One region of the Aliamphritea ceti genome, then DNA from elsewhere that is predicted to be linked to it. Evidence: predicted binding sites of a transcription regulator. Region 1 holds the regulator's gene; the other holds the start of a gene.
The links. The regulator PhoB, encoded in region 1, activates phosphate uptake and scavenging genes when phosphate is short. The targets are predictions, from matches to a motif close to TGTCATANNNNTGTCANA.
Positions count from the first base shown of each region.

Region 1 (5,834 bases):
CGCCCGCGCGGCCAGCATCGATAATCTGACCCAGGTATATAACCGGCGTGAATTCGAACGTACTCTGGAAATGGAATGGCGACGCAGCCAGCGCTCTAAACAGAGTCTGTCCCTGATCCTGCTGGATATCGATTACTTCAAAGCCTATAACGATCACTACGGGCACCTGAACGGTGACAACTGCCTGCGTCAGGTTGCTAAAGCTATTAAAGATTCAGCCCGGCGGGTACAGGATATTGTCAGCCGTTACGGCGGGGAAGAATTTTGTATTCTGCTACCGGAAACAGACCTGGCTGGCGCCCAAAAACTGGCTGAAAATATTCGCGATAACATTAACCGGTTGGCCATCCCTCACACCGGCGACCTCGCCGATAAAGTAACTGCCAGTTTAGGAATTTCGACGTTATTACCGGCGAATGGCAGCTCCCCCAGAGCCTTAATCGAACAGGCGGACCAGGCGCTATACAAGGCTAAATCTGCAGGTCGTAATCAGGTAATGGTGTTTAACCAGCGTCGTTAAGCCTGGTCACCAGCTCAGAGCGATTGTTCTACCATTGCTTTAATCTTGTGGGCTTTTTCAAAATGATCCAGCTGATGGCGCTGAATCCACCAGGTTGCGGCTTCCATCAGCAACTCAGGATCATCATTTTTATTGGCAAAAAATGCATAAAAAGACAGCCCTACATCTGTACCTTTTGACTGCATTTTTTTATTACATACCGCGATTATCTTCTGTCTTAACTCTGGTCGCATCGTTAAATACTGTCCCTGTTTTTCAATCTATATGCTTTAAGCCTCTCGACCTCAGCAAACTTCAGCAATAATCAGCAAAGGGCGGAAAACGTTTTATAAGCCCGTCCCGGCCAAGCTTTTCCAGCCGCTGGATATTTCGCTCAGGAATATCTTCAGGATTTTTAAAGCTGGTTAACGCCCGGCTCATTTGCGCCTCACGGATAATATGAAAAGTCGGATACGGCGCCCGGTTAGTCCAGTGACTGATATCATCAGCAGGCACCCCACCAAACAGATACCCCGGATGAAAGCTGGCCAGCTGCAATACACCTTCCAGTTCAGCTCTTTCTAACAGAATTTCGAACTCTGTCAGCATATCTAGATAATCGTAGAAATCAGCCAGCATATAAGGCGCGATGAGTAAGGTCGTGGAAATATCTTTTTCATCCGCCTGCATTAAGTTATCCAGCTCCTGCAGATAGTCCACCGTCAGCTGTTTCTCAGTGGTGGCTTCAGAAACAAAGAAACGCAAGCTCTGATCTTTTAGGACAGGAGCCGCAAAAGGGCATAAATTCAGTCCGACAACCATGCTGCGGACCCAGTCTTCGGTCAGCTGACGCACATCGTCAGGACGCTTATCTTGAAAAGTAGTATTCATAACCTACATGGTACCCAAAGCTGCGAACCAGCCCAATCCCCGGCGCATAAATTCCTGCGTCAGCGCAATGAAAAAACTGGCTTTAACAGATCAAGTCTATGATTCCGCGAGGTAAGTGATAACATAGCGGCTGTTTTAAAAGCGCAACTTACGTAACCTTCTTACGCAGCGCCAGTGAGACAAAGCCTTTGAGATTTTGCCGTGCCAATACCTTCAGCCCTGAATGACAACAGCTTCGACGTTCGCTGGTATACCCTGCGCCGTCCAGCCAGTACCGACGCACCTTTGTGCTGGCGCAAATGGTTGCTGGATCCGGGTTCGCTGACTCAGCGGCTGGTCAGTCTCAGCCAGGGCGATTTCCGGGTAGAAGTTATCCGCCAGGGCTGGTATCACCCCACCCGCTCAGAAGCTAAAGCACTTGGTATGCGGCCACGCCAGCTAGCTATTATTCGGGAAGTCCAGTTAATCGGTAATGGTCAGCCATGGGTATTTGCCCGCTCTGTCATACCGGCAACCACTCTTACCGGCAAACAACGGGAACTCAATTTTATTGGTAGCCGTTCACTGGGCACAATTCTGTTCCGGGATCCGACAATGCAACGGGGCCCTTTAAAAGTCAGCCGGCTCAAAATTCAGGATGGCGACTCAACCTGGGCACGCCGCTCCCTGTTTTATCTGAGTAATAAGCCGCTACTGGTATCCGAAGTATTCCTGCCAGCGCTACTTGAAGCACAAAATACAAATCCACAGGCCTAAGCGTTATGAGCAAACAGTTTTTCAGCAAAGACCGCCTCAATGCCTACGGCCAACTTATGCGGGTCGAAAAACCGATTGGCACTTATCTGCTCTTATGGCCGGCACTCTGGGCACTGTGGATTGCCGCTGAAGGTGTACCAAGCCTGCATCTACTGGTAATTTTTTGCCTGGGTACATTCCTGATGCGCTCGGCAGGCTGTGTGATTAATGATTTTGCTGACCGGAAAATTGATGGCCACGTAAAACGTACCGCCCTACGGCCGATTCCTGCTGGCAGAGCCACCGCTAAAGAAGCCTTAGCGCTGTTCTTTGTGCTTATTGGCCTGGCCTTTGTATTAGTCCTGTTTACCAATACTCAAACCATACTGCTATCTTTCGGCGGCGCTTTTCTAGCCGCCCTGTATCCCTTTATGAAACGCTATACTCACCTGCCACAAATTGTGCTGGGTATGGCTTTTGCCTGGGCAGTCCCTATGGCGTTCAGCGCCACCAGCGAGACTGTTCCACCTTATGCCTGGCTGATTTACACCGCTACTGTGCTCTGGACAACCGCCTACGATACTAAATATGCCATGGTAGACCGGGACGATGATTTGAAGATAGGCGTGAAATCCACTGCTATTCTGTTCGGTGATGCCGACAAATTTATTGTCGGCATTCTGCAGGTATTGACCCTGCTAACCTTTATTTTGCTGGGCCAGCAATTAGAGATGGGTAAATACTACTTCCTGAGTTTGCTGGTCATGACAGGTTGTTTTATCTGGCAACAATGGCTCATCAGACACCGCCAGCGGGATAAATGTTTTCAGGCTTTTTTAAACAATCACTATGCCGGCATGGCACTCTTTATCGGCATCGCACTAGACTATTGGCTAACAGTCTAATAATAACAGTGACATAAAGCTGTATTTGTCATATTTCTGTAACAGTTTAATAATCTAATATGCTCGTCTAAAGAAATGTCAAAACGAATAAGGTGATCGAGCATGTCATCCAATAAGCGAATACTGATCGTCGATGATGAAGCCCCTATCCGGGAAATGATAGCGGTTGCATTAGAAATGGCCGGCTACGAATGCATTGAAGCGGAATCCGCTCAGGCTGCCCACAGCATCGTTCTGGATGATAAGCCAGATATGGTTCTGCTGGACTGGATGATGCCAGGCATCAGCGGTGTAGAATTTGCCCGCCGGTTGCGCAAAGATGAAGTAACAGCCGATATTCCTATTATCATGCTAACCGCCAAAGGCGACGAGGATCACAAGATTAAAGGTCTTGAATCCGGTATTGATGATTACATTACTAAGCCTTTCTCACCCCGTGAACTGGTTGCACGTCTGAAAACAGTACTGCGCCGTGCAACGCCAAAAGGCATCGAAGAGCCTATCACTGTCGACAGCCTGACACTCGACCCTGTTTCTCACCGGGTAAGCTCTGAACTGAAACCTCTTGAACTCGGCCCTACCGAATTCCGCCTGTTACAGTTTTTCATGACCCATCAGGACCGCGCTTATTCGCGCAGCCAGCTGTTGGATATGGTCTGGGGTGGCAATGTTTACGTAGAGGAACGTACCGTCGATGTACATATCCGTCGGCTACGTAAAGCTCTGGGCGACCGTCATGAGTACCTGATCCAAACCGTGCGCGGCACCGGTTACAGATTCTCATCGCAAGTTGCTTAAGCCAAAGTATCCACGCTAAGCTGCCCACAGGCACCATTTAGGTTCGGTAGAATGTACAACAGTAACCATTCAATCTCTGGCAGTTTATTTTTAACCACCCTGATCGGCGTAGTGCTCGGTCTGGTGATTGGTTATCCGGGCTGGACAGTCGCGATTCTGTTGTTCGGCTGGGGGCTGGTACAGGTTAAAGAATTCGCCCGCCTGCAAGAATGGCTGACAAAAGGTGACCGTTCTGATGTACCGGAAAGCAACGGCCACTGGGGTGAGCTGTTTGACGAAATGGCCCGGGAGCAGAAACGTAATCAGTCCCGCAATCAGTCACTGCGTAACATCATAACCCGCTTTCAGCAGTCCTCAGCGGCACTGGGAGACGGTATTGTCATCATCGACAGGGATAACAACCTGGAATGGTGGAACCGTTCAGCAGACCGTTTGCTGGGCCTTAAGGTACAAACAGACCGTGGCCGTTCAGTCATGAACTTGCTACGAGACCCCCGTTTTATCCGTTATTACCGCAAAGAAAACTACGAAGAGCCACTGCAGTTATCGTCACCAATCGACGATCAGGTTGCGCTCGAGTACCAACTGACCAAATTCGGATTCGGCGACCGGATCCTGGTCGCCCGGGATATCACCCGTATTAACCAGCTGGAACAAACCCGGCAGGACTTTGTGGCAAACGCATCCCACGAACTGCGGACCCCTTTAACGGTTATCCGCGGTTATCTCGAAACCTATCTCGATCAGGATCTGCCGGCACCTCTGCGACGTGGTCTGAACCAGATGGCCAAGCAGTCTAAACGGATGGAGAATCTGGTATCAGGCCTGTTATTGCTATCCCGCCTGGAAGCCAGCCCACACATCTCTGACGAGCTGCCGTTACCTATACAGTCAATAATTAACAAAATCGCTGACGATGCCCGTAGCCTTGGCAAAGATAAAAATCAGACCATTAAGCTGGAAGTTGATCCTGACCATAATCTGCTGGGGCAGGAATCAGAGATTTACAGTGCTTTCTCGAATCTGGTATTTAACGCCGTTCGTTATACACCGGCAGATGGCAATATTACGATTCGCTGGTGGGTCGATAAAAATGGCGCCCACTTTGCAGTTAAAGATAACGGACCGGGAATCGACAGCATTCATATCGACCGATTGTCCGAGCGCTTCTACCGGGTAGATGAAAGCCGTTCATCAGATAGCGGCGGCACGGGACTTGGTCTGGCAATCGTTAAACACGTACTCAACCGTCACGGTGGCAAGCTGGCAATTAAGAGTACACTGGGTAAAGGCAGTACGTTTAGTTGTCATTTCCCTAAAGAGCTTATCAATCAGGTTAAACATACGGTTGCTGAAGAAATAGACGAGCTGGACGACGACTAAAACCGCTAATCCAGCGCATAAAAAAACCTGTCCGATGACAGGTTTTTTTATGCTCAAAACTGGACAGCTAACGTCTGACTATCGCGGCTTAGGTAACAGCGCAAATAACTCACCGGACTGCTTCATATGCCCCGCCAGTCGTTTTGCCCTTTCACCCCGGCCAAAGAATACATCAGCCCGTACCGGGCCTTTAATCGCTCCGCCGGTGTCCTGTGCCAGCACCAGCCGCTGATAATCAGAGTTATCAAACAGTGTCGTGCTCAACCATAACGGCGTGCCCAACGGTATAATTTTACGGTCAACCGCCACACTGCGTTCATTCGTCAGCGGCACATTCAGAGAACCCCGCGGGCCACTTTCAGTCTTGTCCGACAAATAAAAGAACACATAACTTGGATTTTGATTTTTCAGCCAGTCGGCCCGCTGTGGATTTGTCTCTAACCACTGATTAATCGAATCCAGAGAAATATCTTCCCGGGCGACTTCTCCGTTATCAACCAAAACCCGGCCAATCGGCTTATAGGCATGGCCATTCTGATCTTTATAACCAACACTCACCAGCTCTCCGGTATCCAGCTGAATCACACCTGAGCCCTGAATATGCAGAAAGAATGCCGCATTCG
Region 1 covers NZ_AP025282.1:5,086,690-5,092,523, forward strand. Annotated here, with positions in the region: gene OCU49_RS23075 (GGDEF domain-containing protein) at 1-520, shown strand, start outside; gene OCU49_RS23080 (DUF6500 family protein) at 535-705, opposite strand; gene OCU49_RS23085 (DUF1415 domain-containing protein) at 815-1,390, opposite strand; gene OCU49_RS23090 (chorismate--pyruvate lyase family protein) at 1,592-2,146, shown strand; gene ubiA (4-hydroxybenzoate octaprenyltransferase) at 2,152-3,030, shown strand; gene phoB (phosphate regulon transcriptional regulator PhoB) at 3,133-3,828, shown strand; gene phoR (phosphate regulon sensor histidine kinase PhoR) at 3,880-5,211, shown strand; gene mltA (murein transglycosylase A) at 5,290-5,834, opposite strand, start outside.

Region 2 (5,834 bases), 700 kb from region 1:
TGTTTAACACTGCGGCCAACACCTGTGGTCAGGTTCTGTTTAGCCTGCTGTAGCATTTCTTCCTGAGAAAGAGTCTGATGATTGTGATTAGACATAAGCAGTTACCCGGGTTTCAACAGCAGGGGATTCAAGTTCAACAAACAGGCGGGTGAGCATGTTTGCAGCGGTGAGCAGGCGGTATTCCTTAGAGGCCCGGAAATCGGAGATAGGCTGGAAATCTTCCAGTAGGGCAGCTTTGGCAAGGCTGATGGTTTGTTTATTCCAGTTGCCACCCTGTAAAACCTGCTCGCACTGTTTGGCGCGCATGGGTATTGCAGCCATGCCGCCAAAAGCAACCCGTGCTTCCGTGATGACATTATTTTCAATTTTCAGGTTAAAGCAGCCGAGCACTGCTGATATATCGTCATCCAGTCGTTTAGATATTTTATAGCTACGGAATTCCTGGTTTTCCTGAGCCCGGGGTACAAGAACTTTTTCGATAAATTCACCCGGTTGCTGCACCGTTACTTTGTAACTTAGGAAATAGTCTTCCAGTGGCAAGGTACGGCTATTATTGCCATGGCGAAGTACGACCTGAGCATTCAGTGCGATTAACGCTGGTGGTGAATCGCCAATCGGAGAGGCATTACCAATGTTGCCGCCCAGCGTGCCCTGGTTACGAATTTGCAGCGAAGCAAAGCGCTGTAGAAGAGCGCCAAAATCCGGATACTCTTCTGTCAGGCTGGTATAGCAGTCGGTTAATGATGCGCCAGCACCCAGTTCAATAAACGCATCGGTTGTAGTTATCTTCTGAAGCTCGGATATTTCGCCCAGATAAATCAATGTGTCTATGTCACGGTGAAACTGGGTAACTTCTAAGGCGAGGTCAGTACCACCTGCCAGCAGTTTTGCCTGAGGGTGTTCTTCTAGCAGAGAAGCAAGTTCGTTAACTGAGCGTGGGTTAAAGGCTTTGCGGCCAGCACCCTGCAGTTCCGTTCTCTGTTCAGTTTGCTGGGCTTCAATGTTTTGTAAACGCTGAATCGTACGGGCCTGGTGCTGATCAAACTGATCAGGCTGTGCAGCCATACTGGCAGCGGCGACCTCGATTGGACGATAACCGGTGCAGCGACAGAGGTTACCCGCCAGTGCCTCATGAATATCATGTTTGCTCGGTTCAGAAGCATTTTTAGAAGCAACATTCTTACCCAATGCAAACATCGACATAACAAAGCCTGGAGTACAGAAACCACACTGCGAGCCGTGGCAGTCGACCATGGCTTGTTGAGCCGGGTGCAATTCACCGGCATGCTTCAGGTCTTCTACCGTAATTAGCTGTTTGCCATTTAAGCCGGAAACGAATGTCAGGCAGGAGTTGATGCTTTTATAGCGCATTCCTTCACCATGCAGCTCACCTAGTACAACGGTACAGGCGCCGCAGTCTCCGGAGGCGCAGCCTTCTTTGGTACCGGTTTTACCCAGCTGTTCGCGCAGGTATTTCAGCACGGTAGTATTTGGATCGAGATTGTCTTCAGACTTTAGCTCGTCGTTAAGCAGGAACTGTATCAAGGCAGGCTCCTCTGTTGTTGTATTTATTATGAGAATGGATTGTATACACTCAATTTAAGTAAAAGCTGACTTCTAAGTCAAGAAACGATGTTTCACATCGTGAACTACGCTGTGCATAACCCTATGTATTAAGTGTAGGAGTCAGGTGAGATCTGTGCCTGAGAGGAATGTGTTATCCCATCAGGTGAGAAGTAGCTTGCTTGAGCGCTATGCCGGGCGAGTGCTAACATGCCTGTTCAAGAATATTCGGATTATCAACAAGCTACGCTTGGAGAGGGCCTGACAGCTGTATGGCAAAGATAAGAGAACGTAACCGGGAACTGATTATCCAGGCGGCCAGTAAAGTGTTTGCTGAGCAGGGCTTTGCTGCTGCAAAAACAGTTGATATTGGCGAATTGGCCGGCGTCCCCAAAGCGAATATTTATTATTACTTTAAGACTAAACAGAATCTTTACAGCAGTGTGCTGGAGAGTGTAATTGAGCCTTTATTGGCCGCGTCTGATCCGTTTTACGAACATGATGATCCGCGTATCGCGCTGACGGAGTATATCCGGGCCAAAGTTAAAATCTCTCAGGAACAGCCTTACGCATCAAAAGTGTTTGCCAGTGAAATTATGCACGGTGCGCCGCATTTACCGGAAGATGTGGCTGAACAAATGCTGCAGCAGACCCGGCAAAGTAGCCAGCGTATTCAGGACTGGATAGACCGTGGCCTGATGGCGCCGGTGGATCCTCAGCATCTGCTTTTTACTATCTGGGCATCGACTCAGACCTATGCCGATTTTGACTGGCAGATCAGCCGGGTAACCGGCAAAGAAACTCTGGAAGAAGAAGACTACAGAGCCGCTGCAGATCTGATTTGTCAGCTGGTTTTGAAGGGCTGTGAAGTAAAGTCGCCTTAAATTCTTACTGCCTGTTATCCGTATTTCTCAATCCTGCTTGCGACTACAAACTGTTATATTTCAGTCATTAAACTGTCATCAGCGGGTTTTAGGCTGATTCACCTTAAAACCACTTATGACAAGTATTAAAGGCCATAACAATGAAAAATCAGGAATCGGATTTCAGCAAAATTGTCGATGCCGGTGTAAGCCGCCGACGTTTTTTGCAGGGTGGTGCCACGGCGATGGGCATGTTCCTTGCGGCTAATCCTGTAGCCCAGGCAGTCGCAGCGACCACTCAGCCAGAAAGTAAGTTGTTGGGTTTTGCGAAAATCGCAACCAGCACCGCTGATACTTTTGAAGTACCGGAAGGCTATGTGGCTCGTCCATTGATCTCATGGGGTGATCCGATCCTGAAAGGCGCACCTGCGTTTAATGAAAACGGCCAGCAGCCAAGCAGTGCTCAGGCTGCACAGTTCGGTGATAATACTGACGGTATGAGTTTCTTCCCATTATCAGAAGACCGTGCTCTGCTGGCTGTTAACAACGAATATACAAACTATAAGCTGTTGTTTGCTCACAAAGGTGAGGCAATGACAGCTGATGACGTCAGGAAAGCTCAGGCGGCGCACGGTGTATCTGTCTTTGAAATCAAACGTACTGCTGATGGTTGGGAATATAACCCTGATTCAGAATATAACCGCCGTATTACTGCCTATACAGAAATGCAGCTGACTGGCCCTGCTGCCGGTCATGGCCTGATGAAAACCAGTGATGATGCTAGCGGCACGAAAGTACTGGGCACCTTTAACAACTGTGCTAATGGCGAAACGCCATGGGGTACTTACCTGACCTGTGAAGAGAACTTTAACGGTTACTTTGCTGCACCGGGAGAAGGCGTTGAGCTGGATCAGCATCAGAAGCGTTATGGCCTGAAAGCTGAAGACCGTGGTTATCAGTGGTATAAGTTTGATGACCGTTTCGACATGACCAAAGAACCTAACGAACCACATCGTCACGGCTGGGTTGTGGAAATTGATCCGATGGATCCGACTTCTACACCGCTTAAGCGTACTGCTTTGGGCCGCATCAAGCATGAAAATGCTGCAGTAACAGTTGCTGATAATGGTCATGTTGTCGTTTACATGGGCGATGATGAGCGCGGTGAACACATCTATAAGTACGTGTCTGAAAACAAGTATCAGCCAGATAACAAAGCAGCTAATCGCAGCCTGTTAGAAGAGGGTACCTTGTATGTTGCCCGCTTTGAATCAGTTGATGGTGACGTAAAAGGTAAAGGCATCTGGCTGGAGCTGACGTATGGCAAGAATGGTCTGGACAGCAGCAATGGCTTTAACAGCCAGGCTGAAGTACTGATTTATGCCCGTGAGGCAGCCTCTGTTGTTGGTGCGACTACAATGGACCGCCCTGAATGGGTAGCAGTACATCCGCAAACTAAAACAGTTTGTTGCACACTGACGAATAACTCCAAGCGCGGTAAAAAGGACAACCAGCCTGTTGGTGGCCCTAATCCACGTGCGGAAAATAAGTATGGTCAGATTGTTCGCTGGCGTGAAGCGGGATCTGATAACACTGCGACTACATTTGACTGGGATCTGTTTCTGGTGGCCGGTAACCCAACTATCCATAAAGACTTTTATGCGGGTTCTGCCAACATCAATGATGAGAACATGTTCAACAGCCCAGACGGCTTAGGTTTTGATGATGCCGGCCGTTTGTGGATTATGACTGACGGAAAGTACTCTAATGAAGGCTCTTATAAAGGTATGGGTAACAACCAGGTGTTGGTTGCTGATCCTGAAACCGGAGAAGTACGTCGTTTTGCAACAGGCCCGATAGCATCTGAGCTGACCGGTCTGGCTTTTAGCCCTGATCAGCGTACGGTTTTCATTGGTGTGCAACACCCAGGCGAAAAGGACAAGCCTTCACACTTCCCTGCAGGCGGTGACAGCAAACCACGTTCAACTATCATGGTTGTGCAGCGTAAAGATGGCGGCATTATTGCGGCGTAAGTTGCGGCTTAATTTTCTTAGCGGAAAGAAAAAGCCAGCTGTTAACAGCTGGCTTTTTTGTTTTACAGTGCAGCTAGTTTTTGGGCTAACTGTTTCTGACGATGGATCAGGTCGTTCAGATCTAAGCCGTTGATATTCCCGTCGGTTACACGCCACTGGCCTGCAACCATTACCTGGTCGGCCTGTTGCGCGCCGCAGAGAACCAGAGCGGCTAACGGATCACCGGCACCGGCAAAGCGCAGTTCGTCCAGCTTATACAGGCCTATATCTGCCTGCTTGCCTACTTCCAGCTTGCCAATATCGTCACGGCCTAAGCATCGTGCCGAGCCTTCAGTCGCCCAACTGATAGCTTTCTGGTGAGTTATTTCAGCAGCCGGATAACGCAGTCGTTGTAACAGAAATGCCTGACGGACTTCCTGAATCATGTTGGAACCATCATTGGATGCAGAACCGTCGACACCCAGCCCTACCGGACTGCCTGCTGCTTCCAGCTCAAGCGTACGGCATTGCCCTGATGCCAGCAGCATGTTGGATGACGGGCAATGGCAGATACCTGTGCCGGCAGCACCCAGTCGGGCGATTTCAGTATCATTAAAGTGAATACCGTGAGCCAGCCAGACCCGGTCGGTCAGCCAGCCAACTTTCTCCAGATAATCCACCGGACGAAGGCCAAACATCTGGATACAGAAGTCCGTTTCGTCGTGAGTTTCCGCTAAATGCGTATGCAGGCGTACATTGTGTTTGGCCGCCATTGCTGCGCTTGCGCGCATAAGATCTTCACTAACAGAAAAAGGTGAGCAGGGGGCCAGCGCGACCCGGCTCATAGCGCCTGCTTCTGGCTGATGATACTGCTGAATCAAGCGTTCGCTGTCTGCCAGAATGGCATTTTCTGTTTGCACTGTACTTTGTGGTGGCAGACCGCCGTCATCTTCACCCAGGCTCATAGACCCTCGGGTAAGGTGCACACGAACCCCCAATTTAGCTGCTTGAGCCATTTGAATATCAATGGCATTTTCAAGCCCTTCCGGGAACAGGTAATGGTGATCGCTGGCGGTAGTGCAGCCAGACAATAACAGCTCAGCCAGTGCAACCTGGGTGGAAATCTCGATCATCTCTTCGCCGAGCTTGGCCCACACCGGATATAGGCTTTTCAGCCAGCTGAATAATGATTTATTTAGCGCAGCAGGAAAAGCACGGGTCAATGTCTGGTAGAAGTGATGATGGGCGTTAATCAGACCGGGCAGCATAACATGCTGACTGGCATCGAAAATTTTGTCGACGGGAGTAGCTGGTTGGCCACCGGCTGGAATAAGCTCAGTAATGGTTGTTCCCTGAACGACAATGCCGCCAGCGGAGGCTGAGTCGAGAGTGGCCA
Region 2 covers NZ_AP025282.1:4,382,236-4,388,069, reverse strand. Annotated here, with positions in the region: gene xdhB (xanthine dehydrogenase molybdopterin binding subunit) at 1-95, opposite strand, end outside; gene xdhA (xanthine dehydrogenase small subunit) at 88-1,545, opposite strand; gene OCU49_RS19880 (TetR/AcrR family transcriptional regulator) at 1,836-2,447, shown strand; gene OCU49_RS19875 (PhoX family protein) at 2,588-4,459, shown strand; gene OCU49_RS19870 (8-oxoguanine deaminase) at 4,522-5,834, opposite strand, start outside.
Region 2: the regulator PhoB is predicted to act here: its motif matches at 2,510-2,527, upstream of OCU49_RS19875 (PhoX family protein).